Regions from separate parts of the Cytobacillus mangrovibacter genome, predicted to be linked through region 1. Evidence: a T-box and tRNA genes for the amino acid it is inferred to sense, from the RefSeq annotation. Region 1 holds a T-box; the other holds one or more tRNA genes.
What was found. A T-box is a leader RNA that pairs with one kind of tRNA and senses whether it is charged. The one in region 1 lies ahead of ACFYKT_RS11205 (valine--tRNA ligase), so its partner is inferred to be a tRNA-Val.
Positions count from the first base shown of each region.

Region 2: it has a tRNA-Val gene. The T-box ahead of ACFYKT_RS11205 (valine--tRNA ligase) is inferred to sense a tRNA for this amino acid. The anticodon was not compared.

Region 1 is NZ_JBIACJ010000005.1:169,976-185,598, forward strand. It holds gene ACFYKT_RS11190 (VWA domain-containing protein) at 1-261, opposite strand, end outside; gene ACFYKT_RS11195 (sensor domain-containing diguanylate cyclase) at 605-2,320, opposite strand; gene ACFYKT_RS11200 (bifunctional folylpolyglutamate synthase/dihydrofolate synthase) at 2,422-3,729, opposite strand; gene ACFYKT_RS11205 (valine--tRNA ligase) at 3,795-6,443, opposite strand; T-box leader at 6,512-6,783, opposite strand; gene ACFYKT_RS11210 (hypothetical protein) at 6,983-7,174, shown strand; gene ysxE (spore coat protein YsxE) at 7,191-8,255, opposite strand; gene spoVID (stage VI sporulation protein D) at 8,487-9,659, opposite strand; gene hemL (glutamate-1-semialdehyde 2,1-aminomutase) at 10,074-11,363, opposite strand; gene hemB (porphobilinogen synthase) at 11,633-12,613, opposite strand; gene ACFYKT_RS11235 (uroporphyrinogen-III synthase) at 12,613-13,407, opposite strand; gene hemC (hydroxymethylbilane synthase) at 13,404-14,339, opposite strand; gene ACFYKT_RS11245 (cytochrome C assembly family protein) at 14,362-15,195, opposite strand; gene hemA (glutamyl-tRNA reductase) at 15,210-15,623, opposite strand, start outside.
Region 2 is NZ_JBIACJ010000009.1:4,481-20,103, reverse strand. It holds gene ACFYKT_RS16045 (immunoglobulin-like domain-containing protein) at 1-6,522, opposite strand, end outside; gene ACFYKT_RS16040 (TetR/AcrR family transcriptional regulator) at 7,003-7,629, shown strand; gene ACFYKT_RS16035 (CoxG family protein) at 7,662-8,114, opposite strand; gene ACFYKT_RS16030 (FAD-dependent oxidoreductase) at 8,149-9,777, opposite strand; gene ACFYKT_RS16025 (SDR family NAD(P)-dependent oxidoreductase) at 10,033-10,794, shown strand; tRNA gene ACFYKT_RS16020 (tRNA-Val) at 11,022-11,093, opposite strand; gene ACFYKT_RS16015 (TRAP transporter permease) at 11,253-13,214, opposite strand; gene ACFYKT_RS16010 (DUF1850 domain-containing protein) at 13,198-13,731, opposite strand; gene ACFYKT_RS16005 (TAXI family TRAP transporter solute-binding subunit) at 13,872-14,885, opposite strand; gene ACFYKT_RS16000 (alpha/beta hydrolase) at 15,165-15,623, shown strand, end outside.

The sequences.
Region 1 (15,623 bases):
TGATTTATCAAAAATAAAAACAACATCTATCGGATCTCTATACTCATTTGTTGTTTTCCCACTTGGTGTTAAATGAAAATCAAGACTGCCTTCTGCATTACTATTTTGCGGCTTTACAATTTCATTTTGTGAAGGCTTAACTGTATAATCAATAGAAGGAGTGTCTATGCCATTTGCTGAAACAGTTAGTGAGGAAAAAGATAATAGCAAAATAAAATGCAAGGCAAGAAAAGAGATAAACCATTTTCTTTTATTCTTCAAATTGTCTCCTCCTTAATAAAACTCATATGTCTATATTACTACTATTATACCAATCTTCCTATTTAATCCATAGCGTTAATTTATACAAATTTATTAAATCTTTTTCCACTTTTTCAACAAAAGACAAAAGTCTCAAATTTTTTTGGGGACTACAAAAGGAAATGACTGCTTATACCAATTAAATGGTATAAGCAGTCATTTCCTTTCTTTTTGTATTAATTTAGTTTTTTAATTTCGTAATCAATAAAGTATGTTAACGCAGATAAATGTTTTTGATTTTGTTCTCCTGATACAGAATGTATATTCTGTAAAAAACATAATAAAAACCCCAACCATGGGGTTTTCACTTCACATACTCCGCCACCCGATTCCGTCCAGCCCTCTTCGCCCCGACATATAGTGCTCTGTCTGCATGGCGGATCAGCCCAAGGGAATCCTCTGCATCCATTGGTGCGGTTGCTACTCCGATGGATGCTGTGATGTTCACTTGAAGGGGGATGCCTTCCCATTCCATTTGCTGTGTTAAGATGAATGGATGGTCTGCAATCGTTTGCCTTATGACTTCAGCTGTTTGGAGCGCTTCTTCTTTTGCCACATTTGGAAGCAGGATAACAAATTCCTCCCCACCATAGCGGGCGACTGTGCCTCTATCACCAATTAAATCAGCTAATTGATCTGCGAGCTGGGAAAGGATTTCATTGCCGCTTTGATGGCCGTATGTATCGTTTACGGATTTAAAGTGGTCAATATCGAGAATAATGAGCGATAGCTTCTCTCTTTGGAAGGTCTGCAGTCTCTTGAATTCATTACTTAATAGATTTTCAAAATAACGGTAGTTGAAGAGTTTAGTTAATGCACAGCGTTCGCTTTTTTCCTTTGTTTCTTCATAATATCTTGCATTTTCAATTGCTATAGCAAAATGGGAGCAAAGGATATCAACAATCATAAGCTGGGATTTTTCATATGCTCTTTTTTGTGTTGAAGCAAGTAGAAGAACACCGACTGCCTTATTATTTCGGACAATTGGTACGCATATCACACTTTCAATTGTGTCAGGCATATAGCCTTTTACAATATGTTTCCACTCCTTCTTTGAATGGAATAGCATCGCTTCTCCCTTATCCCAGACAAGGCCGCTAATTCCTTCATTTTTTTTGAGTGGGCGAATATCAGTAGACTTCTCTTCTCCTTTTTCAATACATCGGAGCAGTTGCAATTCCTTGTCATCCACAATATCAAGAATATAAGCATAATCAACGGTAAGCATTTCTGTTATTTTCTCAATAAATAAATCGATTACTTCATTTACGATAAGCTTTTCGGCAAGCTGATGGCCAATATCTGTAGCTGTTTGGAGATAGCCGTTTATTTTATCACTTGAATAATATAGATTTAATATTATTGATAAACTAGCAAATGGGACACCAACAAACAATAAGGATACCAAGCCTACTTCTGTATAAAGTATGTAAAGAACAAAACCAATTGGAAAAGTAATAAGTGTTGTTACGGTTTCCCAAATAAAGTCCTTGCCAAAAATGTTCTTCGTATTATTATAGATTGCAAAATTTAGAAAGATAATGATTAATTGATTTAGAAAATAGTTGAGAACAGGATAAGTAACAACAAGCCAAAAGGTTTGCTTCACATCAATCAAACTCAATCCTGTTTTTCCACCGAATGTGTAATAAAAAATGCCACTTAATAATGAAACGAGGAAAAACATTAAAGAGTTTAAAGGAAGTCGAAAATAATCATTTCTAGGGAGTTTAATTCGAATAAATAAAATGATTAATGCGAGCTGCGCCATCATTAGCTCTACGAATAGGCCAAATGTTAAAAAAGCGGCCCATGAGACCCATTGGATTAAGAAAATAGGGCTTCCATTTATCACCATCGGTGTTGCAGCTACAAAAGCCGTTAGTAGTAAGTAAACGAGAATATCTATTCCCTTTCCAGTGAATTGAGGAGGATATAGATGATAAGTGAACCACAAGCCTAACGGAAAACCTAGCAGCCAAATAAGCCAAATGATTCTTTTCTTTGTTTTTCCAACCATTTATATCCCCCCTTCTCCTATTCTCTTTATAGGAAATACGTCATACAATATGAACATCTTATCAAATTTTCAAACTATTGTCACATGAATATTTCATATATTTACCTATTTACAACATCTAATAGATAGGGTTTTGCCTCAGAAAGAAAATAGAGAGAACCAGTAATCACAAGGATTTCATCTTTTTGAAGGGAGGAATATTTCTCCTCAATTGCTCTTTTCCAATCCTTCGAATACTCTTTATGGATATTTCGACTTATTGTATAGAGATCCTCTGCACTTGCTGCTCTTGGAAAGTCAAAGTCTACAAATGTAATACTTTCAGCTATTGTATCTAAATTCATAATCATTTGATCTAGCTTTTTATCAGATAGTGCGGCAAAGACAATATTGATTTTTTGAGCTGAATAGCGCTTTTGAAGTTCCGTCACTAAGGCCATAATTCCTTCTTCATTATGTGCTCCATCTATAATCACTATTGGATCATTTGAAATTTTTTCAAATCTACCTGGCCAATAGGCTTTTTTGAGTCCTTTATAGACATGCTCGTCCTCAATCAAAAAGGAATAATATTGATTTAACAGTTCTACAGCCATAATCGCTAAAGAAGAATTCTCTGTCTGGTGAGTGCCTGCCATCGTAATTTCAAGATCAGTCCATTCACGGAAAGGCGTTCTTTGTGAAAAAGTTTCTCCATTCAATGTTGATCGATGGTTTTCAATGCAAAACTGACTATCCAGAGAATACATTGTAGCCTTCATTTCAATTGCTTTATTTTCAATAATCGGTTTTGCTTCTTCCTGCTTCACAGCTGTGATGACACTCGTCCCTGGCTTGATAATTCCTGCCTTTTCCCCTGCAATTTCTGCATATGTATTGCCTAGAATGGCTGTATGGTCAAGGCCAATATTCGTAATGATAGATAGCAGCGGATAAATAATATTTGTGGAATCAAATCTTCCCCCAAGTCCTACTTCAAAAAGGACGATATCCATTGGCTGTACATGACCAAAATATTGGAGAGCCATGGCTGTGATAATTTCAAATTCTGTTGGCCCGCCAAGATCTGTTTTTTCTAATTCTAAAGAAAGGGGATACAGGTCATTTGCCAGTCGAACAATTTCTTCATCCTTTATTGGAACCCCATTCCAGGCAATTCTTTCATTAAATTGTTCGAAATATGGGGAGGTAAAAGTCCCAACTTGGTAGCCGGCTTCTTGCAAAATATTGCGAAGATACGTAACAGTTGACCCTTTTCCATTTGTTCCACCAATATGGATAGACTTTATTCTTCTTTCTGGATGATCAAGCTTTTCCATCATCCATTCCATTCTTTTTAATCCAGGCTTTATCCCGAGTCTTAAGCGTGAGTGAATCCAAAAAACCGCTTCTTCATATGTTGTAAACATGCCACTTTTCCTCCTATCTACATGAGGAAGACGAATCCATCAATTGGATTCGCCTTCCCTCTACATTATTCTTCGCCTTTAAGCTCTTTAATTCGCGCTTCAACAGCCGCTCTCTTCTCACTATAATCAAGCTCTTTTGCCTTTTCTTCTTCAATTACCTTCTCAGGAGCCTTTTTAACAAAGCCTTCATTGCTTAGTTTCTTCTGAACACGTTCTACCTCTTTGTTCAGTTTATCCCATTCTTTTTCTAAACGGGCCACTTCTTCTTCAATATTGATTAATCCCTCAAGCGGCAAGATAATTTCTGCACCCGTTACAACGGCAGTCATTGCTTTTTCTGGTGTTTCCACTTCGATCGCAATAGTCAGGTGCTCTGGATTACAGAAGCGCTCAATATATCCGCTGTTTTTCTCAAGAGTATGAAGAACTTCCGCATCTTTCGCTTTTAAGATCATCTTAATCTTCTTGCTCAATGGTGTGTTCACTTCTGCACGGCTATTACGGACAGATCGAATGATTTCAACTAATAGCTTCATTTCATCTGCAGCTTTCTCATCCGTGAATTCAGGCTTCACTTCAGGCCATGCAGCAGTTGTAATCGATTCACCTGAATGAGGAAGGTTTTGCCAAATTTCCTCGGTAATGAATGGCATAAATGGATGCAGCAGACGCATCGTGTTATCCAATACATAAGCTAGAATAGATCGAGTTGTTTTCTTCGCTGCTTCGTCTTCACCATATAGAGGGAGCTTCGCCATTTCAATATACCAATCACAGAAATCGTCCCAAATAAAGTTATAAAGCACACGGCCCACTTCACCAAATTCATAGCGGTCAGATAATCGTGTTACCGTCTCAATCGTTTCATTTAATCGAGTTAAAATCCATTTGTCTGCAACTGATTTTTCACCGCTCAGATCAATTTCATCATATGTTAAGCCATTCATATTCATTAAAGCAAAACGGGATGCATTCCAAATTTTATTGGCAAAGTTCCATGTTGCTTCAACCTTTTCCATGCTGAATCGTAAATCCTGGCCTGGTGAGCTGCCTGTCGATAAGAAATAGCGTAGAGAATCCGCACCATACTTATCAATAACATCCATTGGATCGACACCGTTTCCAAGCGACTTACTCATCTTGCGCCCTTCAGCATCACGAACTAACCCATGAATAAGTACATCTTTGAATGGACGTTCACCTGTAAATTCAAGTCCTTGGAAAATCATCCGAGATACCCAGAAGAAAATAATGTCATACCCAGTAACTAGAGCCGCTGTTGGATAATAACGCTTGTAATCAGCCGCTTCTGTATCAGGCCAGCCCATTGTGGAGAACGGCCATAATGCAGAGCTGAACCAAGTATCTAAAACATCCTTATCCTGTTCCCAGTTTTCAATATCAGCTGGAGCTTCGTTGCCTACAAAAACTTCACCTGTCTCTTTATGATACCAAGCTGGAATACGATGTCCCCACCATAGCTGACGAGAAATACACCAGTCGCGGATATTTTCCATCCAGCGAAGATACGTATTTTCAAATCGATTCGGAACAAAGTTTACTTTATCTTCTTTCGATTGAAGGGCAACTGCTTCATCTGCTAGTGGCTGCATTTTTACAAACCATTGAGTAGAGAGATATGGCTCAACAACTGCACCGCTTCGTTCAGAGTGGCCAACCGAATGCATATGCTCTTCAATTTTAAATAGTACATCTTGCTCTTGGAGATCTTTCACAATTTGCTTCCGGCATTCAAAACGGTCCATTCCTTGATATTTATCAGCCTTTGCATTCATAGAGCCGTCTTCATTCATAACAAGAACACGTTCAAGATTGTGTCGGTTTCCAATTTCGAAATCATTCGGGTCATGTGCAGGCGTAATTTTAACAGCCCCAGAACCAAACTCCATATCTACATAATCATCCGCAACGATTGGGATTTCACGGCCAACGATTGGGAGCTTCACTGTTTTGCCAATTAAATGCTGATAACGCTCATCTTCTGGATGAACAGCTACAGCTGTATCTCCAAGCATTGTCTCTGGACGTGTTGTCGCAATTTCAATATGTCCTGACCCATCAGCCAGTGGGTATCTCATATGATAGAATGCACCTTGAACATCTTTATGAATAACCTCAATATCAGAAAGGGCCGTTTTCGTTGATGGATCCCAGTTAATAATATATTCACCACGGTAGATTAGTCCCTTATTATAAAGAGAAACAAATACTTCACGAACAGCCTTTGATAGGCCCTCATCAAGCGTAAAGCGCTCACGGTTGTAATCAAGTCCTAGACCAAGCTTAGACCATTGCTGACGAATATGGCTTGCATATTCCTCTTTCCACTTCCACGTTTCTTCAACAAATTTCTCACGGCCTAGATCATAGCGGCTCTTTCCTTCATTGCGAAGCTTCTCTTCTACTTTTGCCTGTGTCGCAATTCCAGCATGGTCCATGCCTGGCAGCCATAATACATCATACCCTTGCATCCGCTTCATACGTGTAAGGATATCTTGAAGAGTCGTATCCCATGCATGCCCAAGATGCAATCTTCCTGTTACGTTAGGCGGCGGAATAACGATTGTATAAGGCTCCTTCTTTTCGTCATCCTTTGCCTCAAAATATTTCCCCTTTAGCCACCAATCATAACGTCCTTGCTCAATTGCCTGTGGATCATACTTAGTTGGCATTGTCAGTTCCTTCGTTTCCATCGTCAATCTCCCTTTCTGTTCAATGGTTTTTAATATTCTCAAGAAAAATAAAAAAACCCCATTCGTCTTAAAAGGACGAATGGAGTTTGCTTCGCGGTACCACCTTTTTTTCAATCATGTGAGAAAAGCAGAAGCTCTTAGGCACTGACATTTCCTAAAAAAATGATTGACTCTTAAATAGATAACGGATTTCCCGTCTTTCACTACTTGGATAAACATCCTTTCACGAAAGAAGCTCAAGGGCGACCTTCCAACAGTTCCGCTTAGAAAACCTTTCAGCTAATGGTTTTCCTCTCTTAAAGCAAATCGCTATTGTACTCTTCCCTATCTTTGCTGATCAATTTATTTATATAATCAATATACTACCGAAAAAAGAGGATTCTAGTCAATAATTATCACCATTTTTTTTATATTTTATACGTTTTATTCTTGGATGTGCTCCTTTTTGAAAAAAGGGCTCCACAAATTATAGGCACTTTAAGTAAGGCTTTCACATAGAATAGTATGAGATAGAGATGTTGTGAAAGGGGGCATGTCCATTGAAGAGACGGTATAATCCATATATCCTCCCGCCATGGTTAAGAAAGATTCGAGGGGTTTGTGCACAATTTATTATCCCTATCTGTGTCTTTCAAGGGATACGAACGATCCTATTTCCATTTACTCTCGATGTATTGCTGCTCACTGTTTTAATCTTATTAGCTTTGGCTTTTCACTTAGATCTAATTTAGGAGCCCAAAAATCTGTTTAATTTTGGGCTCCTTCTTGTGCCTGAGCTTGGGCCTCAGCCTGCGCTTTTGCTTGTGCTTTTTGGGCTTCAATCTCCTCAATTCTCATTAGAATATACTCCGTGTTCTTTAGGAGCCAATACTGTCTTTGGAAGTGCTGGACCGATTTCCTCTCTCCCTTATTGCTTTGTCCTTTATAATAGCTTTCAGCAGATTTGATGACTGCCCCTGGATGGGCAAAATAGCTTTGGAATAGTAATAACTCATCTTCTTTAAATGGGAAATATTTTAAATAGGTATAAATCCATTCAATACATTCTTCGGATTTTTTAGGATAAGTTTTCAAAGTTCTTGATAAGAATGGCAATAAATCATGAATGGGGGAACCAGGTCTCGACTTTTCAAAGTTTGTGAAATAGCCATAGCCCCTGTCGTCATATAAGAAATGTTCAGTAGAAATTTTCCCATGAATAACCACCATACGAGCTTTTTCACTTTCCTCCGTCTTTTCATACCAAGTTTTAAATCTCTTGATGGAGAATTGCAATGCCTGACTAACATCATGATACGAAAGGGAAAACATTAATTCGAATGGAGACAAGTACTCTTTTTTTTCGCAAGCCTCAATAAATCCTTCCAAAAATTCATTTTCCTTCTCCCATTCAAGCAGTGTCTTTTCATAATGCTCTGTTCGCTCTTCCTTGCTGATTGTTATTTCTCGAGCGGACAATGTATGGAGCCTCGCCAGTTCACGGAACAGCAGTTGATGACGCTCAAATCGATTTTCCTTTTCCTCATTAGCTAACCAAGGCATTAAATAATAAAGCTCATTCTCATGTAAAACCGCATATCTTCCATCCACAGTTGGAAAGATGGGCACGATTCGGTTATAGCCCTTTTGAAATAATTCCTGCACATGACGTATGAATTCACCACCATGCTTTGGATTAATCTTCTTTAATGCAAAAACGCCTTTATTCGTATAGATTTTCTGGACACGCCCGAACTCCTCAACAAAATGCGGCTCAAGCGCATATGGTTTTAAAATCGGCGCAACCTTTAATAGGCGGTTTTCTTTACTCATTAGAATTCACTCTCTTTCACAGAAAAACGAGGGTATAAACCAATAATATTGTTGGTGCACAAAATCGCCATTGGTGTAACCGCTCATTAAGTTATTCATTCGAATAAAACTCATTCTTGTCTACACCAATGGCACTTGATCAACTATCAACACTAACAAAGCTTATTAAAAAAAGAAAACAGCCTAAGCAGGTGTGTTCACTTACCCGCCCAGCCTGTTTTTTCATTGTTTCTAACGGGCTACAGCAATTGGAATGTAAAGCACTTGCCCTTCGAAAATATCTTGATTGATTTCTAAATGGTTGACACTTAACAAATGATGTACGCCAACATCATATCTTTCTGCAATGGTATCAATCGTATCACCATTCTGAACAATACATACTTTTAATTTGGCCACATCATCCGCTTCTTCCTTGCGGGCAAAAAATTCCGTAAGGCTCATGCTTTTCTTTTTGGATTTCTTTTTCTGCTTTGTATTTTTTTCTGGTGCTTCTTCTACCTTTTCTGGTGATTCTAGTTTGACTTCCTGTTCAATCATTTCAACTTCTTCTGGCTTACCTGCTTGAATTGGACTTTCATCAGGTATCCCGAATATGTCTTCTGCAGAAGGCTGTGGCTCTTCACTTCTTTGAGCTGAAAATGATATTTCCGGTTTTACTTCTTCTATTTTCTCTTCGCGTACATCTTCTTCAATTATTTCTAATGCTGGCTGCTTTCTTGCTTCCGCTTCAAAAGGAGCATAGATTTCCTCTACTTCATCTTTTTCCAGTTTTTCTCCCTCATCATATCCATCAACTTCTACATTAGAAGGACTTAGAAGGATTTCTGTTCTTTCTTCTTCAACTTCTTCTTCCACATCATCGGAAGGCTTTTCAAATAGATTCACATCTACTTCCACAGATGCTGCGGAAGATCGATAAAGCGATTCGTATTCTTCTTCCTCTACTGCTTCGACAGGCCTGTTATGCTGTTGCTCCCCGTATAAACCTAAAATCATTAAATTAGCTGATAGTTTCATGCAGCTTCTCTCTGGAAAAACATAATCAAATGATTCCACTTGGACATCAATCTGATTAATGTCTTTGATTCTATTATTTGGTATGGTTATATCTACTGGGAAGTAATGGGTAAATTCACAAAGCCCTTCCCCTCTTTCTTCAACCACTTGAATGAATTTTGGAGTGGCAAATGGGTTCTCATTTTCCTGTTCTCCTGTTTCATTGCGTTTATATTCACCTGTTAGCTCTAGTGCTCCTTGAATCGTAACATATTGATCATTTTCCTGAATGAAAATATCTGGGTCTAACGATATAGAAATTAAATCTAGTACTTCCTGTCCTTTTTGAAACCAGACGGACTCTTCTAAAGAAAATCGTAAACACGATGGGTTCTCTTGAGACAATTCGTCTCCTCCTTTCATAACCTTCACGTTTAATCACTATGTCATTTACAATTTATGAGATAGATTATTTATTTATGACCTGAAATAACATGACTTGGCAAAAAGAAAAGAGGAAAGTTTCATTCTGTTATAAATATGATTGCAGGAATACTAATCAAGATGCAGATAGTAGAGGTTGATTTCCGCTTCAGGTACTCGCTTTCCGCGGGGTGGGCGGTGAGCCTCCTCAGCGCTAAAGCGCTTGCGGGGTCTCACCTGTCCCACTACTCCCGCAGGAGTCTCGCACCTTCCGCTCCAATCAACTAGACATATTGGTCTAGATTTCAATCACAATATTTATTCAAAAAACAATAATCTTATAGAAAATAGCCTATAAAAAAACACCCATCTTCATCTAGATGGGTGTCAAAATTATTATCCTTTAATTTTTGAAAAGGATATTTCAATAGCTTGAAGTGTTTTTTCTATATCTTCGTCGCTATGTGCCGTTGAAAGGAATAGGCCTTCAAATTGGGAAGGAGGCAGGAAAACACCTTGATTGGCCATTTCACGGTAATACGCTGCAAAATAGTCTAAGTTTGATGTTTTTGCCTTTTCATAATTGATAACCTCTTCATTCGTAAAGAAGAAGCCAATCATGGAACCGGCACGGTTTACTGTATTCGGGATCTCATATTTCTTTGCCAGTGCTTTAATGCCTGTTTCAAGAATATCCCCTTTGCGCGTAAACTCCTTGTATGTGTCAGGAGTTAGCTGACTTAATGTTTCAAATCCTGCTGTCATCGCTAATGGGTTCCCAGATAATGTTCCAGCTTGGTAGATCGGTCCGCTTGGGGCGATTTGTTCCATGATTTCTGCCTTGCCGCCGTAAGCACCTACTGGTAGCCCACCACCGATTACTTTTCCAAGACATGTAATATCCGGCGTTACATTGAAATAGCCTTGCGCACATTCGTAACCAACACGGAAGCCTGTCATCACTTCATCAAAAATTAATAACGCACCATATTGAGTAGTAAGTTCTCTCAAACCTTCTAAAAACCCTGGCAGCGGTGGAACGACACCCATATTACCAGCAACAGGCTCAACGATAATTCCTGCAATATCCTCACCAAACTGTTCGAAAGCGAATTTAACACTTTCCAAGTCATTGTAAGGAACAGTAATCGTATTCTTAGCAACTCCCTCTGGTACGCCAGGGCTGTCAGGCAGACCTAATGTGGCAACGCCAGATCCTGCTTTAATCAGTAAGGAGTCTCCATGGCCATGATAGCATCCTTCAAATTTCAAAATTTTGTTCCGTCCTGTATAGCCGCGTGCAAGTCTAAGTGCACTCATCGTTGCTTCTGTTCCAGATGAAACCATGCGGATAATTTCAATGGACGGTACTCTTTCAATGACAAGCTTCGCAAGCTCATTTTCAGTAACAGTTGGTGCACCGAAGCTTGTACCTAGTTCAGCAATCTTCTTAATCGACTCAACCACACGATCATTTGTATGGCCTAAGATCAGTGGTCCCCATGATAAAACATAGTCAATATATTCATTGCCATCGATATCATAAATTTTCGATCCTTTTCCTCTTTCCATAAAAATCGGATCCATATTCACCGATTTAAAGGCACGAACAGGTGAATTTACTCCGCCTGGCATTAATGTCTTCGCTTCCTTAAAAGCCTGAATAGATTTATCGTAAGAGCGCATGCAATCCCTCTTCCCATTTATTAGTTTGGCTTTATTAAATTATATTGTTAGTGCATTTAGCGCCTGTGATACACCCGCTCATTACGTTATTCATTCGAATAAAACCCATTCTCGTGTATATCACAGGCTGTTTATCAACAATAAACATTAATAAAGCCATTAGTCTTATATAACAAAATTGCCTGTGGGGTATGCGGGCAAATTTTTGATCCGTCCTTTGGATCACTTTTTGAACGCGTGCCCCACAGGCTTTTCTTTACCAAATTATATCAAATTTGTTCTTTCAACCATCTAGCTGCATCTTTTGCATGATAAGTAATAATTAGGTCACAGCCCGCACGTTTCATGCCTGTGAGCATTTCCATAACGATTCTTTGTTCATCAATCCAGCCGTTCTGTGCTGCTGCTTTTACCATTGAATATTCGCCGCTTACATTATAAATAGCAAGTGGAAGATTGAAGTGATTCTTCACATCACGAACAATATCAAGATATGGCATACCTGGCTTCACAATAAGGAAATCAGCGCCCTCCATTAAATCAGATTCAGCTTCACGCAATGCTTCCATCCGATTGGCTGGGTCCATTTGATAAGCTTTCCGGTCACCGAATTGTGGTGTGCTGTCTGCTGCATCACGGAATGGGCCGTAGAAAGCAGAAGCATATTTCACTGCATATGACATGATCGGAATATTTTCGAAGCCTGCTTCATCTAAACCAGCACGAATCGCTGTAACAAACCCGTCCATCATATTAGAAGGAGCAATAATATCTGCACCGGCTTTTGCCTGACTGACAGCAGTCTGTACTAATAGTTCTAAGGAAGCATCATTTAATACTTGATCCCCTTCTATTAACCCGCAATGTCCATGACTTGTATATTCACAAAGACAAGTGTCTGCAATCACAAGAACTTCAGGATACTTTGCCTTAATTAAACGAGTCGCTTCTTGAACGATTCCATGATCGTGATAAGCCTGCTGCCCACACTCATCCTTTTCAAGCGGAATTCCGAATAAGAGCACTGATTTAATTCCTAGAGCAACCACTTCATTCATTTCTTCTTCTAAATGGTCTAATGATAAATTATAAATGCCAGGCATTGAAGAGATTTCTCTCTTAATATCATTGCCTTCAGCAACGAAGATCGGGTAGATTAAATCATCTGTTCTTAAATGATTTTCGCGCACTAATGCACGCATATTGGCACTTTGACGTAAACGTCTATGACGTGTGAATTGTAAATCCATTATAATACCCTCCGATATTCATTTTCTAAATAGTTAATAATACTCTTTAACATTTGATGAACGGTGTATTCTTCTGGCGCGCTATGAACCTTAAGTCCATAAGACTCAATTCTTTCTTTCGTGACTGGTCCGATACAGCCGATGATGCATTCTTCTACCTTATCATGAAGATTATACTCTTTAACCACATCCATTAAGTGATCAATGGTAGACGGACTTGTAAAGGTTAGAATATCTAATTGGTCCCGTGACAGCTTATCTTTTATAAGCTCCCTGCTCTCCTCTGGAAAAAAGGTTTCATAAATAATGATTTCATCCACTATTGCACCTTTTTTTGATAAAACAGTAGCAATATAGTTCCGTGCCAGGTTTCCTTTTGGAATTAATACCTTCATTCCTTTTTTTACATAAGGTAAAAACTCTTCCACAAAACCCTCCGCAACAAATTCCTTTGGGGTAAAATCCACTTGAAGCTTCTTATCTAACAGAAAGCTTTCAGTTTTCTTGCCAATAGCTGCTATTTTCGGAAGCTGCTTTCTTTCTGAAGAAGATACAAAGGAAAGAAAGGTTTCAACCGTAATGCTGCTTGTGAAAATAAGCCAATCATACGTATGTATTTCTTTCATAATTACAGCCATTTCTTCTGACAGCGCAGCAGGTCTAAAAGCAAGAAGCGGAATTTCTACCGGAATCCCGCCATAGCTCTTCACAAGGTCCGAAAATGACTTTGCCTGCCCCGTGCTCCTAGGAACAAGAACATTTTTCCCTCTTAAAGGGAGGGAGATGGCAGTCATTCACCAGCCAGCTCCTCTTTAACTTGATCGATTAATGCCTTGCCACCTTGCTTAATTAAACTATCAGCAGCTTCAATACCAACCTTTTCTGGATCTGTTCCAGTTATTTGTTCTTTATAAATAATTTTTCCATCTGGAGAGCCAACAAGGGCAGTCAAAATGATTTCTCCCTTGGCATTTAACTCAGCGAATCCCGCAATCGGTACCTGACAGCCACCTTCCATCTTATGAAGGAATGCACGTTCAGCTCTTACTGTTACACTTGTTTCTTCACATGTGAATTTCTTTAATAAATCAAGAAGTTCATCATCATTTCCGCGACATTCGATCGACAGAGCTCCTTGGCCGATAGCTGGAAGACAAATATCTGGATCTAGAAATTCGGTTACAACATCAGATGCCCAGCCTAATCTTGATAAACCAGCAGCAGCCAAAATAATTGCATCATATTCTTCTGTTTCTAGTTTCGCAAGACGTGTTTCAACATTTCCTCTGATCCATTTAATTTCTATATCTGGACGGCGAGCAAGAAGCTGTGCCCCTCTTCGCAAGCTGCTTGTTCCAATGATTGATCCAGATTTAAGCTGATCAAACGGAATATGCCCTTTAGAAATAAGTGCATCCCGATGATCTTCCCTTTCTGGGATACAGCCAATGACAAGTCCCTCAGGAAGAACAGCCGGCATATCCTTCATGCTATGTACTGCCATATCAATTTCCTTATCAAGCATTGCTTGTTCAATTTCCTTAACGAAAAGCCCTTTGCCGCCAACCTTTGAAAGTGTTACATCCAGAATCCGGTCCCCTTTTGTAACAATTTCCTTCACCTCGAAATCAAAAGAAGGATCTAGCGCCTTTAATTGATTAATCACCCAATTTGTTTGTGTTAATGCAAGTTTACTTCTACGTGAACCAACGATAACTTTTCTCATGATTGCCTCCTAAATTTTAGCTTTAAGCATTCCAAAAGTGGAAAGATGATAGTGTACCAAATAAGAAGAAATTTATTAAAACGATTAGAAAGGATGCGAAATTCCATAGCGCAAGCTTATTTCCAGTTAGCCCTTTCCCAACCTTTAAATATAAATAAATACTGTAAATGACAAGAACAATAAATGATCCAATTACTTTAGAATCATACCAAATCATATCTGGAACTTTAATATATGCCCATGTAACGCCAAGAATTAAGCTGATAATAAGCATAGGCACACCAATGACATTTAATACGAAAGACATTTTATCGAGCTTAGAAAGATCCGCAATCCGCAGTAATCGTGGTCCCCACTTTTTTTGCTTCAAAAGATCGTACTGAATTAAGTACAACAGGGAAAACACAAATGAAAGTGAAAAGGCGCCATAAGAAAGAATAGCCACTGTGATATGAATAAGCAGCAATTCAGAAATCAACTGCTGGGCCATTACATTTGATTCGTATTGCATTGGTGCAAATGTATGGATGGCCATAATTATAAAACCAAGAACATTGGTAAAAAAAACGATAAAATCCACTCGAAGTAAGCGATTAATGATTAAGGATAAGGTGATAAGCACCCATGCATAAAAATAAAGGCCTTCGAAAATTGTTAAAACAGGAAATCTTCCTGTTTTAAGCATGTACAAAATAAGGAAAATCGTTTGCAAAGCCCATACAAATGCAAGTAACCAGAAGGCAATTCGGTTTGCCTTCCGGTTAGACGTCAGAAAATCAACAAAATATAATAAGACACATAAGGCATATAGAACGACTGTAAACTCATGCAGCCGTGTCATATAGATATCAAGCATGGACAGTACTCCTTTTATGATTGAAAGGAAGCCTGTGGCGATTGAACGGCCAAGTGCTGTGGATCAGCGTCTCTTACTTCCTGCCGCTCATTAACAAGTTCTCCTATATTAAAGATTTTCACAAATAAATCCAGCGCTTTGTCAGCATCTTTCTGACCGGCCATTTCTTTAGCCTGTAAAATAGGATCCTTCAATAGCTGATTAATAATACTCTTTGTATGTTTATTTAATACCTTTATATCCCGTTCACTCAAATTCGGCATCTTTCTTTCAATGCTTGTCATCGTTTCTGCCTGAATTGTTAGGGCTTTTTCACGTAAGGCAGAAATAACTGGAACAACTCCAAGTAAATTCAGCCATTGTTTGAATTCGACGATTTCCCCTTCAATCATAAGCTGAATCTTTTCTGCTGCCTTCTTACGTTCCTG
Region 2 (15,623 bases), on a different contig from region 1:
AACACGAATACCTAGTGGTGGAGTAATCATAAGATCTACCCCTGTTGCTCCATTTACTGGTCTCGTTGTACTTAATGACGCTAATGCATATACTGGTTCTACTTGTGACACTGTTGCAGTATTCAGCTTAACTTCCGTACCTTTCTCACTAATGACGCCTGCTCCAGTACGGTATTTTACTTGTACATCAAGTTTAGATATATCATTCGTTGGTACTTTAATGGATGCAAAATTCGTATAAGGGCGCCATTTGCTCCAGCTTTTCCCTCCGTCAGGTGATAAAGAGTACTCATAGCCACGAATCAATTGCTCTTGTCCTTCTTCAAATTTCATTTCTACAATTGCTGTGTAGCCATCTTCTTCATCGCCATACAAGTAAAGTAAATCAAATTCAGACTTCAATGGCTGAGATAAGTCTTCTTCCATCGGTCTCATTACTTTAAATGTCGGAGTCCCTTCTTTATTTGTATCTGCTTTTGTTTCATTTCCTATTTCATCCATCGTCCATACAAATAATTCGAATTCTGCTAACTGTTCATCCTTCTCTAAGACTTTGTAGTCGATAGAAACTTTGCCATCTTCAGGTAAATCGATCCACTTATTTTCATCTACCACAAAGTTACCTTTAACGCCTTTAACCCATTGGTATCTTTCAAATCCTTCAACAAGTTCTTTCTCTACTAGTATTTTTTCAGGCTCCTGCTCTTCCTCTTTACCTGCTTCGTTAGTTTCTGTGTTAGGATCTTCCTCTGTAGAATCTACATTAGTTTCTGTGTCAAGATTTCCCCCTGAAGTTTCCTCTTTTTGAACTTCTCCGGTTGAATCAAGAGTAGTATCGAAGGTATCTTCTCCGTTTGTCTGTAAAGATTGAATAGTTACTGTAGAATTTTCATTTTTGCCTTCTACAGCATTTTCACTTTCATCATTTACAGAAGGATCTTCAGCCACATCTATTTCTGGCTGACTTTCGTTTTCTTGCAGACCTTCTTCTGGTTGAACCCCTTCTTCCACATTAATTTCATTTGGACTAAGCTGTTCATTTTTATAAGGTCGTTCAATTGTTACAGATACTTCATGTGATTCTTTCGGAAATGCGACACCGTAAGAACTGAAGTAGATGCCTGGCCCTTGATTGTTGAAAAGATATGTTTGAGTAAAATGATAATCTACACCATTTTCTGTAACCTTTACATGTAGATAAACAGGTCCATTCTTCGTTTCGTCTTTAGGAATAAGGTAACTAAAGACTTCTTGATTAGAAGAATCTGCTGTTTCATTGGACGTAAACAATCCAACAACAAAATCTTTTACTGTATGATATAGCGATGTGAAGAAACCTTCATTTTGATCATCATTTTCGATTTCTGCTTGCTCTACCTTCTCGTTCGATTGATCAGCAGCCTCTTCTGAAGATTCTCCATTTAATTCATCCTCTAGTTGAGAATCTTCTTCCTTCGAATCTTGTTCATTGAGATCCGAATTCTCATCTGGATTCTCCATATTCTCGTCTTCATTAAGTTCGTTTTCCAGTTCTTCTTTCGTTTCATCAGCTTCAATGTCTTCTACTATTTTTGCAACGAGAGTATCTGCCTTATCATTAGTAATCGTTTCTGCCACATTATATAAGTCAATTGATGGTTTTTCGATACTTGAACTGAAAGCATATTCCACTTTATCAGGAGTTAAGCCGCTTAAAACCTGGAATACGATATCATGACTTTTTACATAATTGGCACTTGGTTCAGGTAAGAATGATACTTCCATAGAAAAAGTGGAATCAACCGTAATTTCCCCATCCATCTGCTGGACCTTTTCATTTCCAGCTTCATCGGTCACTTTAATATAAAGTTCATATTTGCCGTCACCGTCTATCATTATGTCATTCCCAGTTTGAAGAACAATGTCCGCTGTATCTTTCACGACATTCTTATCTACATTCTTCACATCTGTCCAATCAATATCCTTTGGTTCACCACTGCCAAAGAGTCCTTTTTTCACCCATTGATATTGAACATTTTTAAAACCACTATGAATATCTTTTACTTGGGCTTTAATCGTAACATTGGCTGTCTTATCACCAATTGGTTCATCAAATGTTAGGACTGGTTTTTGATTGTCTAATAGAAGAGTCGCTTTTTCATAAACCCAATTGGAATCCTTTTGTTTAAAATCTTCTAATGGCCAAGTTTCTAAATCCGCATAATCACCTACAGCTTTTAATGCTTCATTATCTGCATAGAATATTTGGTCAGCTTCTGAAGATTTTGGATTGTCCTCAGCATATTCTTCCTTCCACTCGTTGTACTGATCTGGATTCTTTTTCACATACGCTTTCATCTTCTCGTATTGCATTAATTCTCTAGCTGAATCCCAGCTCATGTCCGCTGTCCACATATGCAAATACCATTGTCCACTTTTATCAGATTTCAACGCATCTGCTGGTGGTGCAATCATATTTGTTTTGTTATTTACAACAGCTAATTTGATATTATTCGCTGGATCACTATTTCCTTTGTAAAGATCTTCCCCTGGCTGTTTAGCTGAAAGCGAGAATCTCTTAATTGCCGCAAAATAATCGTTTTCTTTTCCTGTTAATGGATCTTCAGGATTTTGACTCCAGTAATAATACACAAGTCCTGCGGCAGGCGCCTGTGGGCCTGTCATATTAGAAGGACGATAAATACCTTTACTTGGTCTAAATGTATTACGGATATCTATATCTCCTGCTTTTACCGGTGCTGGATCTAATGGTGGCACCATCAGCTGCGGATCATTCGCATCGATCGTAATACGGCCATTCTTTTTATAAACCGCATCGGTTGCACCACCTGTATCATATCGGTGGCTAATAATAGATTTCGTATTATCTATCGATAAATTCGCCCAATCAATTTTTGAGTTTACTAGAGATGGATCACACTTTTTATCACTTGGGTTACTAATTTCTTTAAAAGTGCCATCTGAATTCTTTACAATTTCTCCTTTATCGTCATACTCATGAAAAACCCTAGTACAATTTGTTCCCTCATTATGTTCCCCATCAAAATTAGCCGGTTGAATTAAGTAGTTTCCTGCATAATCTTGAAGGACATTCGTTTCTAATTGTTTTTGAGTTTGCTGATTTATTTCACTAGGATTTTGATTATTATTATCATGTGTTAACGCTACGACCTTCAACAAAGGCGTCTCAAATGTTTTCGCATTCGTAACTTCCGCTCGGAATTTCCATTTATCTGTTCCAGCGCCAGAAACGTAATACGCTTTCATCCCATTATTAAAGAGGAGATGTGTCTTACTCACATCCCAGCCTTTACGTACAATTGCCTCTTCCGATAATTGCACCGTGAAATCAATCGTGTCGTTTTCATTTAACACGACACCTGTTAAAATTTCTGGCTGAATTCCGTTCCCTACTTTTGTATATTTAGGCGCAACAGCATCGATGATTACCCGATAACCATTCGGATCATTATAGTTAAATGGGTCAACTGTTTTGCCTTTAAGATGATCTTTGCTTGCATTACTTGCAACATTCATATTGTTAATATCTGCTACATTCCCTGCACCATCTATTAAAACAGCGGCATTTAGCTTTTGTTCCATCGTCTGATCAAGTGGTGCTGAATCTTTATTTCCTGTTAAATCCGGGGTAATCGGATTGTTACCGCTATTATGGTATTTAGTACCGATATATTTATACTCAATACTTTCATGATAGCCACTTAAATTACTGTCATTCTTATAGGTTTCATTTATGAAATACTGCTGTCTACCTGAAGCAGGAAGTCCAGTACCTGGAGTATTTACAAACAATGGATGGCTAAGAAAATATGCTCCATTTGTTTGATTGGTTATTGAACTTGGACTCACAGCCTTACTAAAGTTATAACTTAAGGAAACATACTCACTCTCTTTCACAAATAGTTCTTGCTTGGAGCCTTCCTTAATCTTGTTATTCGTTCGTTCTTCTCCGTTACCTACGAAGGTATAATTTTCAAGTTTTGGCCTCGTCTTATCTTGGAACTTAACATACATCCCATCTACACCGGCACCTTTTCCTTCAATCCCAAAACTAACAACAATTCTCGAATTTTTGGTAAGACGAACTTTAGCACTTATGCTTCCATCATTTCTCCCACGAGCACTACCTTTAACTTTACCTAATTCTCTATTACTATCTCCGTCATAAACTATGATAGATGCATCTGTTACCCTCGTCTTACACCAAGCTAGAAAACAACCAAATTTGTTAAACTTTAAGCCTTTCCAACCAATCAATACATCAGCTGTGCCGCCTTCTGCTAATGCTTTTAATTGTGGATTTTCCCAAACCTTAATGGTTAAGGTCGCACCTGCACCATTATCAGATCCGCGAATTAACGTTCCATCATTTAAAGATGATTCCCATGTACCTTCATTATAAAAACCAGGTGTACCCGTCTTAAAATTCATAAACGCATTGTCTGGATTGTTGTTCTTAATGCTACCAATAAGGGCTCGATTATTAATGCGTACATCAACATCCTCAGCTCTTTTCGGCTTTGCTACAACCGTAACTGTAAATTTAGCTGTATCCGTTGCACTTTCACCATTTTCGGAAAAAGATAATGTTGCTGTAAGTGTTACGCTTACATTTGATTGACCTGGTTCTGGTCTTGTGACTTTTCCGTCACTTTTTACCCAATTAGTATTATTTGAAGTCCATGTTACGGTGACCCCGTTTTGACTCTTTGGGAGAATTAAATCACTTGTAACATTTGTTAAATCTCCTGGGACCGTTAAATTTTCTTTAGCTCTCACTACTTTTTCTTCCGGTGTTTCTATTTTTTCAATATGCTCTTTATCTTTAAACTCGTCTTGGAATCTTAAAAACAAATAACCTTTATTGGCATCTTTATTACTTACCCAAATGGTCTTAAACATCCAATTTTCAAATGTTAATGGGTTTTTCATTGCTTCCGTTGATCGGCCTGCTACTTCATCTATGGTTGTAAAGCTCTCTTCTACCTTTACAATTGGATCTTTACCATCTTCTTCTTTAGTAGTTGTATTTGTTACACGTTCTACTGTCCCAATGGCAAATGTTTGTTTAGATGTTTGATTATCAAAGTAGGACTCAGTGACTTCTCCTAGATTTGTAATTCCAATAAGTCCTGCGACATATTCTTTTACAATTCCATTCACTTCACCAATCGAATACGAATGCTCTATGGAAGATTGATCCATAAACCCAATGAGTCCACCGACAGCCCCACCAATAGGTGCTAGTTCTTCGTCATCCGATGCAGGACTAACTTGTTGCGAACCATCATCTATCTCTGGTTCTCCTTCAACCCCTGTTACTGAACCCATCGCGTATGTATTTTCCACTTGAGTATGGGGTTCAACTAATCCAATCAATCCACCAACATTAAAAACACCTTTAACCGTCCCTTTAGCATAAGCTTCTTTAATAGTTGTTGCTATTGGAGGCGGAGGTGTACCAGACTCAACTTCGATTTCTTCCCCTCTAGCAAGTCCAATTAAACCACCAGTATTATTTATTCCTTCTACGTTCCCTGTTGCATATACTTGCTTGATACTAGCTCCACTTTCAGCAACCCCAATGAGTCCACCAATCATGTCAGCCCCTTCAACATTTAATGTCGAATAAGACGAGCTGACTGCTGTATCGTTGGCGTTCCCGATAAGTCCACCGACCTTGGATTTCCCGATAACTTTACTAGTTTCAGATTTTGTATATGACGTTTTAACCGTTGTTTCTTTTTCAGAAGAACCAATTAATCCCCCAATTTCATCTGTACCTTTAACGGTTGCACTAGAATTAGAGTTTTCAATTATTAAACTGTCAGCAGTACCAACTAATCCACCGACTTTGTTCATACCCGCAACAGTACCTGTTATTGAGATCTTTTCAATTGTTGTATCCATTGCCTTACCTACAAGACCACCTACTGCAATCGTACTGTCGGCATCAATAGAAATATCAACTATTGTAAGGTCTTTTATAGTGGCTCCATTCGTAAAACCAAATAAGCCAAATACACCATTAATTCCATTAGGGTCCTTAGAAGTCATTTTAAGGCCAGAGATCGTATTTCCATTACCATCGAATGACCCTTCAAATCCCTTTGAATCATCAATTACTAGCTTACTCGGATCAAAATTCTCATCATTGAGTTGCTCCTCAGTTACATTCGGTAATTGAAACTCTCCAATCGGCTCCCAATTCTCTGTTAATTCAATATCATTTTTTAATATGAAATATTTATCTAGATGATTTCTAACTTCGTTTAACTCTTCTTTAGTAGTGATTTCATACGGATGCTCTTCAGAACCATCACCACCAGAAAAATTAGCTGAAGCAATAGAAACAGATGTCTCTTGCGTATTACTTGTCCTTTGCCCTTCTGCTTTAACTATGCTAGGAACAATAAAATCAATTTGTCCAATTAAAATTAAAGCACACAAGAATAGGAGCCAGCCTTTATACAAGTTTTTGTTTCTCTTTCTTGTAGTCAAAGTTAATCCTTCCTTTCTTTAGATTTTTTTATATTAATAGTCTCAACTGGAAGACTATTAAATAACAAATTTGAAAAAAATTTTATATCTTTAAAAAAATTAGCCATTGATATCGATTTTAAGTGTCAAAAAGTTATCAAAACGCATAACTTCATATCTGTTTTTGTTATAAAAAGTAAAATATAGGGATAATATGTCTATTAATCACCATTAAACTCCTCATTTACTTAAAATTCGATACATTTAGACTTTTTTCTACACAAACCATAGTGATATAATACTACTTTGTTCTGAACAAATTCTGAACAACTCAAAAAAAGGGTGAGCTTAGACCTAGTCCTTGACTCACCCTTTTATATAAAATCTATCAATGGGTATCAAAATTACGGCTCCATTTTTGTTTCACCTATCCTCTACACGTTACAGCCTTCTACTATGAACAATTAAAAAGTAGTATAATGTTGTGAAGTAGGTGATGAAATGGGTAAAAAAATGGAAAGACGCAAAAGCATGGTTCAAGCCGCGAGAATACTATTTGCTGAACAAGGGTTTGAAAAAACTACAATGCAAAAAATAGCAGATGAATCTAATGTAGGGGTAGCCACTCTATTTCGTTATTTTCCTAAGAAAGAGGATTTGATTATTGAGGTAGTGAAGGAAGCGATCGAACAACAGGTTCCATATTTTGAAGAAATTATCCATTCAAATAAAAAGGGTATAGAAAAAATCGATGATGTATTAACTGTTTATATAAGATTTATATCTGAAGAAAATCGGGAAACAACAAAACTTTTGGAAGCATTTGAATTATATACGGCCTTTACCCCTGTTGAGAAAAGAATGTTAGAAGAAATTGAAAAAGCTTATGGGAAAATTGGCCATATCATTTCTGAAATCGTTAAGGAAGGGAAAGAGGATGGTAGTATTCAGCTTTCAATTAGTGATGAATTCGTCTGGAATACGATCTTTAATATGTTTGGTACAGCTATAAAAAAATATACCTTATATACATTTCTACCAGATGTGATTCTCCCCGTTCCGAATAAAGAAGAATTGACTAAGGTAAAAAATATGATGATACACTTTTTAAAAAATCCAGCAAAGTAAAAAGCGGCCTCATCATGAGACCGCTTTTTACTTTATTTTACTAGATTAATTTCTAATAGTTTTGCCACGATTGCTTCAGTAAGCTCTTCTGCTGTTTGTGGAACAAATTTCGTTAAAATTTGATTAACCATTGCCCCCATCATCCCACCAGCAGTGATGTCTAGATGTCCAGACATTTTTGTTATCTTTTCATCAATGGCTTCAGCACGGAAATAGCCTCCACCTTTAAAGTTATCAGACATGCCTTTTAAATCAAAAATTACTTCAGAAGGCTCATTCCATTCTTTAATATCTATTTGTAACTTCACTGTCTTTTTCATAAAACCTAAGTCACCTTTAAATGCCCATGTGGATTGGCGCTCACTTAAAATTTCGTGTTCAATATAACCTGGAACGAGCGGAGCCCAGTTGTTCATATCATGAACAAAGTTCCAAATTGTTTGAATATCTAATGGTACTTCTACTGTGTGTGTTCCTTGTGGCATATGATGCACCTTCCCGCTTCTTTATAAGTTCGTATTATGAATTGACTGCGTGCTGTCCTGCTAAGAAACCAAATACCATTGCTGGTCCAATCGTTCCGCCAGCACTAGGATAAATCGGTCCAAGTGGATTTCCTGAAGCATTACCTGCTGCATATAATCCTTTAATCGGTTCGCCTTTAAAGTTAACCACTTGTCCATTTTCATTGATTTTCGGCCCACCGTTTGTACCTAGTGCGCCTAAATAAATAGGTAGTGCGTAGAATGGACCTTTTTCGATTTTCCCAAGGTTATTGGCAGGGCTACCGCCACCACCTGTTAATGCTTCGAATTGAATCGTTCCACGATGGAAGTCTGGATCAACACCTTGCTCACAATATTCATTCCATTTACGGACTTCATCTTCTAAACCAGCTGGATCGACACTAATTTTTTCAGCTAGTTCACGAATAGAATCAGCTTGATCCACCCATTCTGGTGCAGGCTCGCCAGGTGACATCGTGACGATTAACTGGCTGTCCTTCAATTGTTGGTCAAAAATCATCCAGTTAGGTCCTTCGTTTGGAAACTCTACTTTAACAGGATCATAATTAAAGAATGCTCTTGGCATATCGTTATAAGTTGTTCCTTCATGGACAAAACGACGTCCGTACTTGTTAACAACAATGGAGTTTGGACCTTGACGTCCACTGCCAAGCTGTGCCATTACGTTATCTTCATATTCAAATGTTGGATCGACCATTGCTGGATACCACCATGCTTCACTCATATTTTCAAGTGCCGCTCCAGCCTTCATCGCCATCATAAGTGCGTCACCTTCATTACCTGGAGGTGTAACTGGATGTGTAAACTCAGCCTTTAGGAAGGCCTTGACTAACTGCTTATTCCATTCAAATCCACCTGATGCTAGGATAACTCCTTTACGCGCAGCAAACCGCAAAATTTCTCCATCTTTTGTTTCAGCAATCACACCAACTACTTGTCCATCCTCGCCCATAACTAGTTCTTTACCAGCAGTTTCAATTAACGTTTCTACCCCACGGTCCAAACATGCTTTAAATAAGGAAGCGATTAATGCACGACCCATGGTGACTGTATTATTTTGCATACGTTCAGCTACTACTTGGAAATCAATCCCCCCTACTGCTCCACCTTCTTCTAATGTAAGCGGAGGAAAAATAGGATTTTGACGTACTAATTCTCCCCACTCTCCAATTTCATTCAAATTGAATGGAGCGGGATCCAATGAACGTGTTCCATGCTTTAACGCTTCATCCATCCGTGCATAATACTCAGGATAGGATTTTGGAGAAACAAACCTAACTGGCGTATGATCATGCAAGAATTTTATTACTTTATGCCCCTTATCAACGAATGTTTCAATCATATGATCATCAGCTCTATCAATTGCCAAGCGTTTAATGAAATTAATAGCATCTTCACGATTGTCTTCAAAACCTTGCTCTTCCATGTAATGATTTAGCGGAATCCAAGGTACACCGCCTGAAAACGCTGTTGTACCACCGATTTGATGCGTTTTTTCTAAGACAAGCACTTTGGAACCGTTTTCAGAAGCTGCAACAGCAGCCGTTAACGCAGCCCCGCCAGTCCCTAAAACGATAACATCTACTTCTTTGTCCCAATGAGTAATCATTGCATTTGACAAGAAATCATCCCCTTTGATACATTTTTGATAGTGATGCTATCAATATTTTGATTATCTAGGATTATTCTGATTTTTTCAAGTTAATTCGTCTAATTTTTGAATATTTACGCAAAATTGCTTTGTTCGTAGAATTAACTTCTGATATTAGAAGAATCATCCAGATAATATTAAACTCTTAAGTTAGTGTCATTAATTCAGCTTTAATTTGGATAGCTCTTGCTGTCTAAAATAGAAAATGAAAAAGGAGAGATCAATATGGGGCGGCTAGCGAATAAAGTAGCGATTATTACAGGAAGCGGTTCAGGAATCGGGAAAGAAATTGCCTTAACGTATGGAAAAGAAGGAGCAAAGGTAGTCGTTGCGGATTTTAATGAAGAGGGGTTAAATCAGACCGTTTCAGAATTAAAGAGCTTAGGAGTAGAAGTGATTGGTGTAAAAGTAAATGTTACTAGCGAAGCAGATATTGAAAATATGATTGATGAAACCTTAAAAACTTTTGGTACAATTGACATTTTGGTTAATAATGCAGGAGTCTCTGACCAAATGCAATCAGCAGGAAATGTGACAGATGAGGTTTGGGAACGGGTCATGAATATAAATGTAACTAGTGTGATGCGCGGAGTAAGAAAGGTCCTTCCAATTTTTCAGGAAAAAGGATTTGGAAATATTATTAACATGGCCTCCATTTCGGGCTTAACTGGTGGGCGTGGGGGATTGGCCTACACGGCATCTAAACATGCCGTTGTTGGAATGACTAAGAATATTGCCTCTCAATACGGTCCACAAAATATACGCTGTAATGCGATCGGACCAGCACATGTTCCTACACCTTTGACAATGAATATGTCAACAATTGATGAATTTGGTATGGATGTTGCTACTCGTGGTGTTGGCTTAATGACTAAAGCAGGTACAACACAGGATATCGCTAATATTGCTCTCTTTTTAGCATCTGAGGAATCATCCTATATTAATGGGGTTACGATAGCAGCTGATTTTGGTTGGAGTGCATATTAAACCAAACACCTAAATCGCTGAACTGAATACCGATATCTAAGGAATTCCGGGAATACTAACTCAAACATTTTTGCTGCAATCTCCGCAGTTGCAGCCCTTGAAGTACAAAATGGCCTGCCCCCTTAAAGGAAAGCATTAGTTCGCTGGGGCAGGCCATTTTCCAAGCTATAATAATAAGAAAAAAATAACGCTATCTCTATAATGATAGAAATAGCGTTACTAAAGTATGATCTGAGAGGGATTTGAACCCCCGACCCCTACCCTGTCAAGGTAGTGTTCTCCCGCTGAACTATCAGATCAAATATAAATACATTTTAATTATATTAAAAAATAAGAAAATGTCAATATTATATTACATTTTTTAAGTTCATTTATTTTCCCATTCATTTAAAATTATATCATATCTCACTCAAGCTATTAAAATAGGAAGCTCCACTATGGAACTTCCTATTTTTACACTAAGCAGCTGTTTGTGGTTTCGCAGTATCACCTCTCTTATAGATATATTGAAGAACAATTAATAGAACAAATATGACTAATCCAACGATATCTGAAACACCTTCTGGATAGATCAGCATTAGTCCTCCAATTATGCCTAAGATTCGCTCAATCCAATTCAGTTTACGCATCCAGTAGCCAATGACACCAGCACCAATTGCCATCATACCCGCTAGTGCAGTAAATACTACCCATATTAAGTAGTACCAGGTTGTATCAATCATCAAAAGTTCTGGTGAGAGAACAAACATATACGGGATGATAAATGCTCCAATTGCCAGCTTTGTTGCCGTTACTCCCGTTTTGATTGGGTCTCCACCCGAAACCCCTGCGGCTGCAAATGCTGCAAGCGCAACTGGAGGTGTGATATCTGCAATAATACCGAAATAGAATACAAATAAGTGAGCTGATAAATCAGGTACACCCAAAATAATAATAGCTGGAGCTGCAATAGTTGATGTAATAACGTAGTTGGCCGTTGTTGGTGAACCCATTCCAAGGATGATCGCTGCCACCATTGTTAGCATCAAAGTTGGAAGGAGCAACCCACCAGAAAGATCGAGAAGTCCATTTGCCATTTTCAAGCCTAGTCCCGTTTTTACCACAACACCCACGATAATCCCTGCAGCAGCAGTTGCTGCCGCTACCCCTAATGCCGTTCGGGCACCATCAACCAAAGCATCAATGAAATCTCTAAAATTTATTCTTGTTTCTTTACTGACTGCACTAACAACAATCGTAATAACGATAGATAAGAGGGCAGCACGAATGACACTCATTCCACTCATCAATAAGAATATAACTGCAAGAATTGGAAGTAACAAATAAATCTTCTTTAATACTTCCTTCTTGTTTGGCATTTCCTCATCCTTTAATCCTCTAAGCCCAAGACGTTTTGCCTCAAAGTGGGTCATAATCCAAACCCCAGTAAAATAGAGCAATGCCGGAATTGCCGCAGCTTTTGCAATTTCCCAATAAGTAATTCCTCCACCAATAAACTCCACCATTAGGAATGCTGCTGCTCCCATTACTGGAGGCATAATTTGTCCACCGGTTGATGCAGTTGCTTCAACTGCCCCAGCAAATTCCTTTTTGTAGCCAAGCTTTTTCATCATCGGAATTGTAAAAGAACCTGAAGTAACTACGTTTGCAACAGAGCTTCCACTGATTGTTCCTTGTAAAGCACTTGAAAAAATAGCAACCTTTGCTGGACCACCTATTCTTTTCCCAGCAATGGCTACAGCAAGATCATTGAAATATTGGCCAACACCTGTTTTCACAAGGAAGGAACCAAATAATAAGAATAGGAAGATAAATGTCGAAGATACACCTAATGGCGTTCCTAGAATCCCATCTGTAGTGAAGAACATTGTTTGTATAAGTCGCTCGATGTCTAGTCCTCTATGGGCAAGGAAACTAGGCATATATGGACCAAATAGAGCATATAGAAGAAACAGCACTGCAATAATTGTTATTGGTAAACCTACTGCTCTTCTTGTCGCCTCAAGAACTAAGAGAACTGCCAAAAGACCCACAAGTAAGTCTATTTCTGTCATACGACCCGCTCTCATGACAATTTCATCGATAAATAAAGGCCAATAAGCCCCTACTGCCACACCAAGAATGGCTAAAATAATATCGTACCAAGCTACTTTATGCTTACGTCCCTTGTCTTTTTTCCTTGCAGGGAAAAGCAAGAAAATTAGGGCTAACGCAAACCCTAGATGTATAGAACGCTGCAGCTGGGCAGTGAGCATCCCAAATACACCTGTATATAGATGGAATAAAGAAAATGATAGCAATCCGAAAAAGACAATCCATCCGATGATTCCTTTTAATTTTCTTGTCCCAGCTTCTGGATCATACTTCTCCAATAATTTCTGCTGCTCTTCAAGAGATAATGTTTCATTTGAATGACTCAAGGATATTCACTCCTTTCAATTGTTCAATAACACTTAATTTTTCTATTTTTATCCGGATCAAAGTGCCTGGTTCGATGTACCGAGAAAGAGGGTATTCTATACCCTTGAAAATGGCTGTATGGTTAGCCCTCACTTTTCCAAGCCTAAGATCAATTAAGGGAAAAACACGATTCATATTTTTTATAAAATACTTGCCATCTTTATGTACAAATTGTTCACCATCTGCTGCATTCTCTGGCATTCCAATTGCAAAATCTTCATACATCAGTTCATACTGTTTAATCTGATGATCCTTCGTTATAACATAACTTTCCACTACATCAGATAAATGAATGGAATGCGTATATTTGATTTTAAACTGACTATCCTCATGCATGGGAATATAGGCAAGCACCTTCCCAGAGTGTTCATATTGAAATACTAATGCTTGCTTGAGGGGAATGAATGCTAGAATCGCAATGGTTATAATAATGAGGGGAACCAAGAATCGGATTTTTCTACTTGGCTTTTTATTCATGTAAACCCCACCTACAACTGAGATCATTAATGATTTTCCACGGCTTTTGAATTGTGTTGTATGAAGATAATTTGACCGGCGTAAAAACCATTTTTAAGGTTTTACAGCCGGTCAATTCATTGCCATTAGAATTTTCTAGATTATTTAGGAGTTATGCCTTTTTCATCATAGTACTTTTGAGCGCCAGGGTGAATGTCAATACCTACACCATTAACAGCGTTTTCAGCACTAATTAATTTTCCTTTTGCATGTGCAACTTGATCTAAGTTTTCAAATATTGCTTTTGTCACTTCATATACTACATCCTCAGAGAGATCGTTTGTAACAACAAGCATTGCCTGTACAGCTACTGTTGAAACAGCATCTGAAAGACCGTATGTGCCAGAAGGGATTTCATCCTGAACGTAATATGGATATTTCTCGATTAATGCGTCAATTTTGTCTTGTGCAATGGGAATAATCACAACATCTTCAGTTGCAGAAAGCCCCTCTACAGCACCTGTAGGAGTCCCTGCAGTAACAAATGCAGCATCAATTGTTCCGTCTTGGATACCAGCAGTTGACTCATCAAATGAAAGATCTTGCTTCTTAATGTCATCGAAAGTCATGCCATGAACTTCAAGAATTTGTTCAGCATTTGGATTAGTTCCAGAACCAGGAGCTCCGACCGAAACCTTCTTACCTTTTAAATCTTCAACAGATTTAATACCTGACTTTGAAGTAGTAACAATTTGGATTGTTTCTGGATAAAGAGTACCAATAGCACTCACATTATCAACAGCTGCCCCTTCAAACATTAATTTCCCATCTTTAGCATAGGAAGCAATATCTGTTTGAGAGAAAGCAATTTCTGCATCCCCACTCTTCAATGTATTCATATTTTCAGCAGATGCACCAGAACTTTCCGCCGTTGTTTGAATACCTGTAGCATCAGAGATAATATTAGCAAACGCACCGCCAAGCGGATAATATGTACCTCCTGTTCCACCTGTTAGAATACTCATGAAATCTGGCTTTTCAGCTGTTTCAGAACCTGAATCGCCGCCTTCTGGTTTTTCAGTACTATCTACTTTCTCATCTCCGCCACATGCAGCCAGAAACATTGACAGTGCCAAAAGTAATACGGTTACGAGAAGAAAACTCTTCTTTTTCATTCCTTTTCCCCCTTTTATAAACTTACAATCTTAGATTATAGTTTAACACAAATATTAACACAATTGTCAATAATCAATCTTTTCTGGCTGTTATACTCAGGAAGAAAGAAGTCGATAAGTAGGCATGTTTCCTAAAGAAAAACTCCATATTATAACTAATGTCCTTATAACCATCACTGTATATTTTTATTTCTTTCAAATCTAAAAAAAAGCATTTCCACTCATCTTATGTTAAAATATCATGCAAGCTTTACATATCATCAATTGGAGGAATCATCGATGGAAAATAATAGAGGATCAATTAGAGATGTCACATTATCAAGTAAAGAATTAGGGGAAGATGTCGAGCTTTTAATCTATTTGCCCGCTACATTTACTCCTTTATATAAGTATTCGGTTATAATTGCTCCAGACGGCAAGGATTATTTTCAACTTGGTAGAATGGGTCGAACAGCAGATGAATTATTAAAGAATAGAGAAATTGAAAATATAATTATTGTGGGGATCCCATATAAAAATGTTGAGGATCGCTGGAAGAAATATCACCCGAACGGAGAACAAAACCAAGCGTTCATTCGCTTCTTAGCACATGAACTTGTTCCATATTTAGATCAGGAATTCCCTACATATCAAATGGGAATGGGACGAGCTTTAATTGGTGACTCACTGGCTGCAACGGTCTCATTAATGGCTGCTGTTCAGTATCCGCATACATTTGGGAAAGTCATATTGCAATCC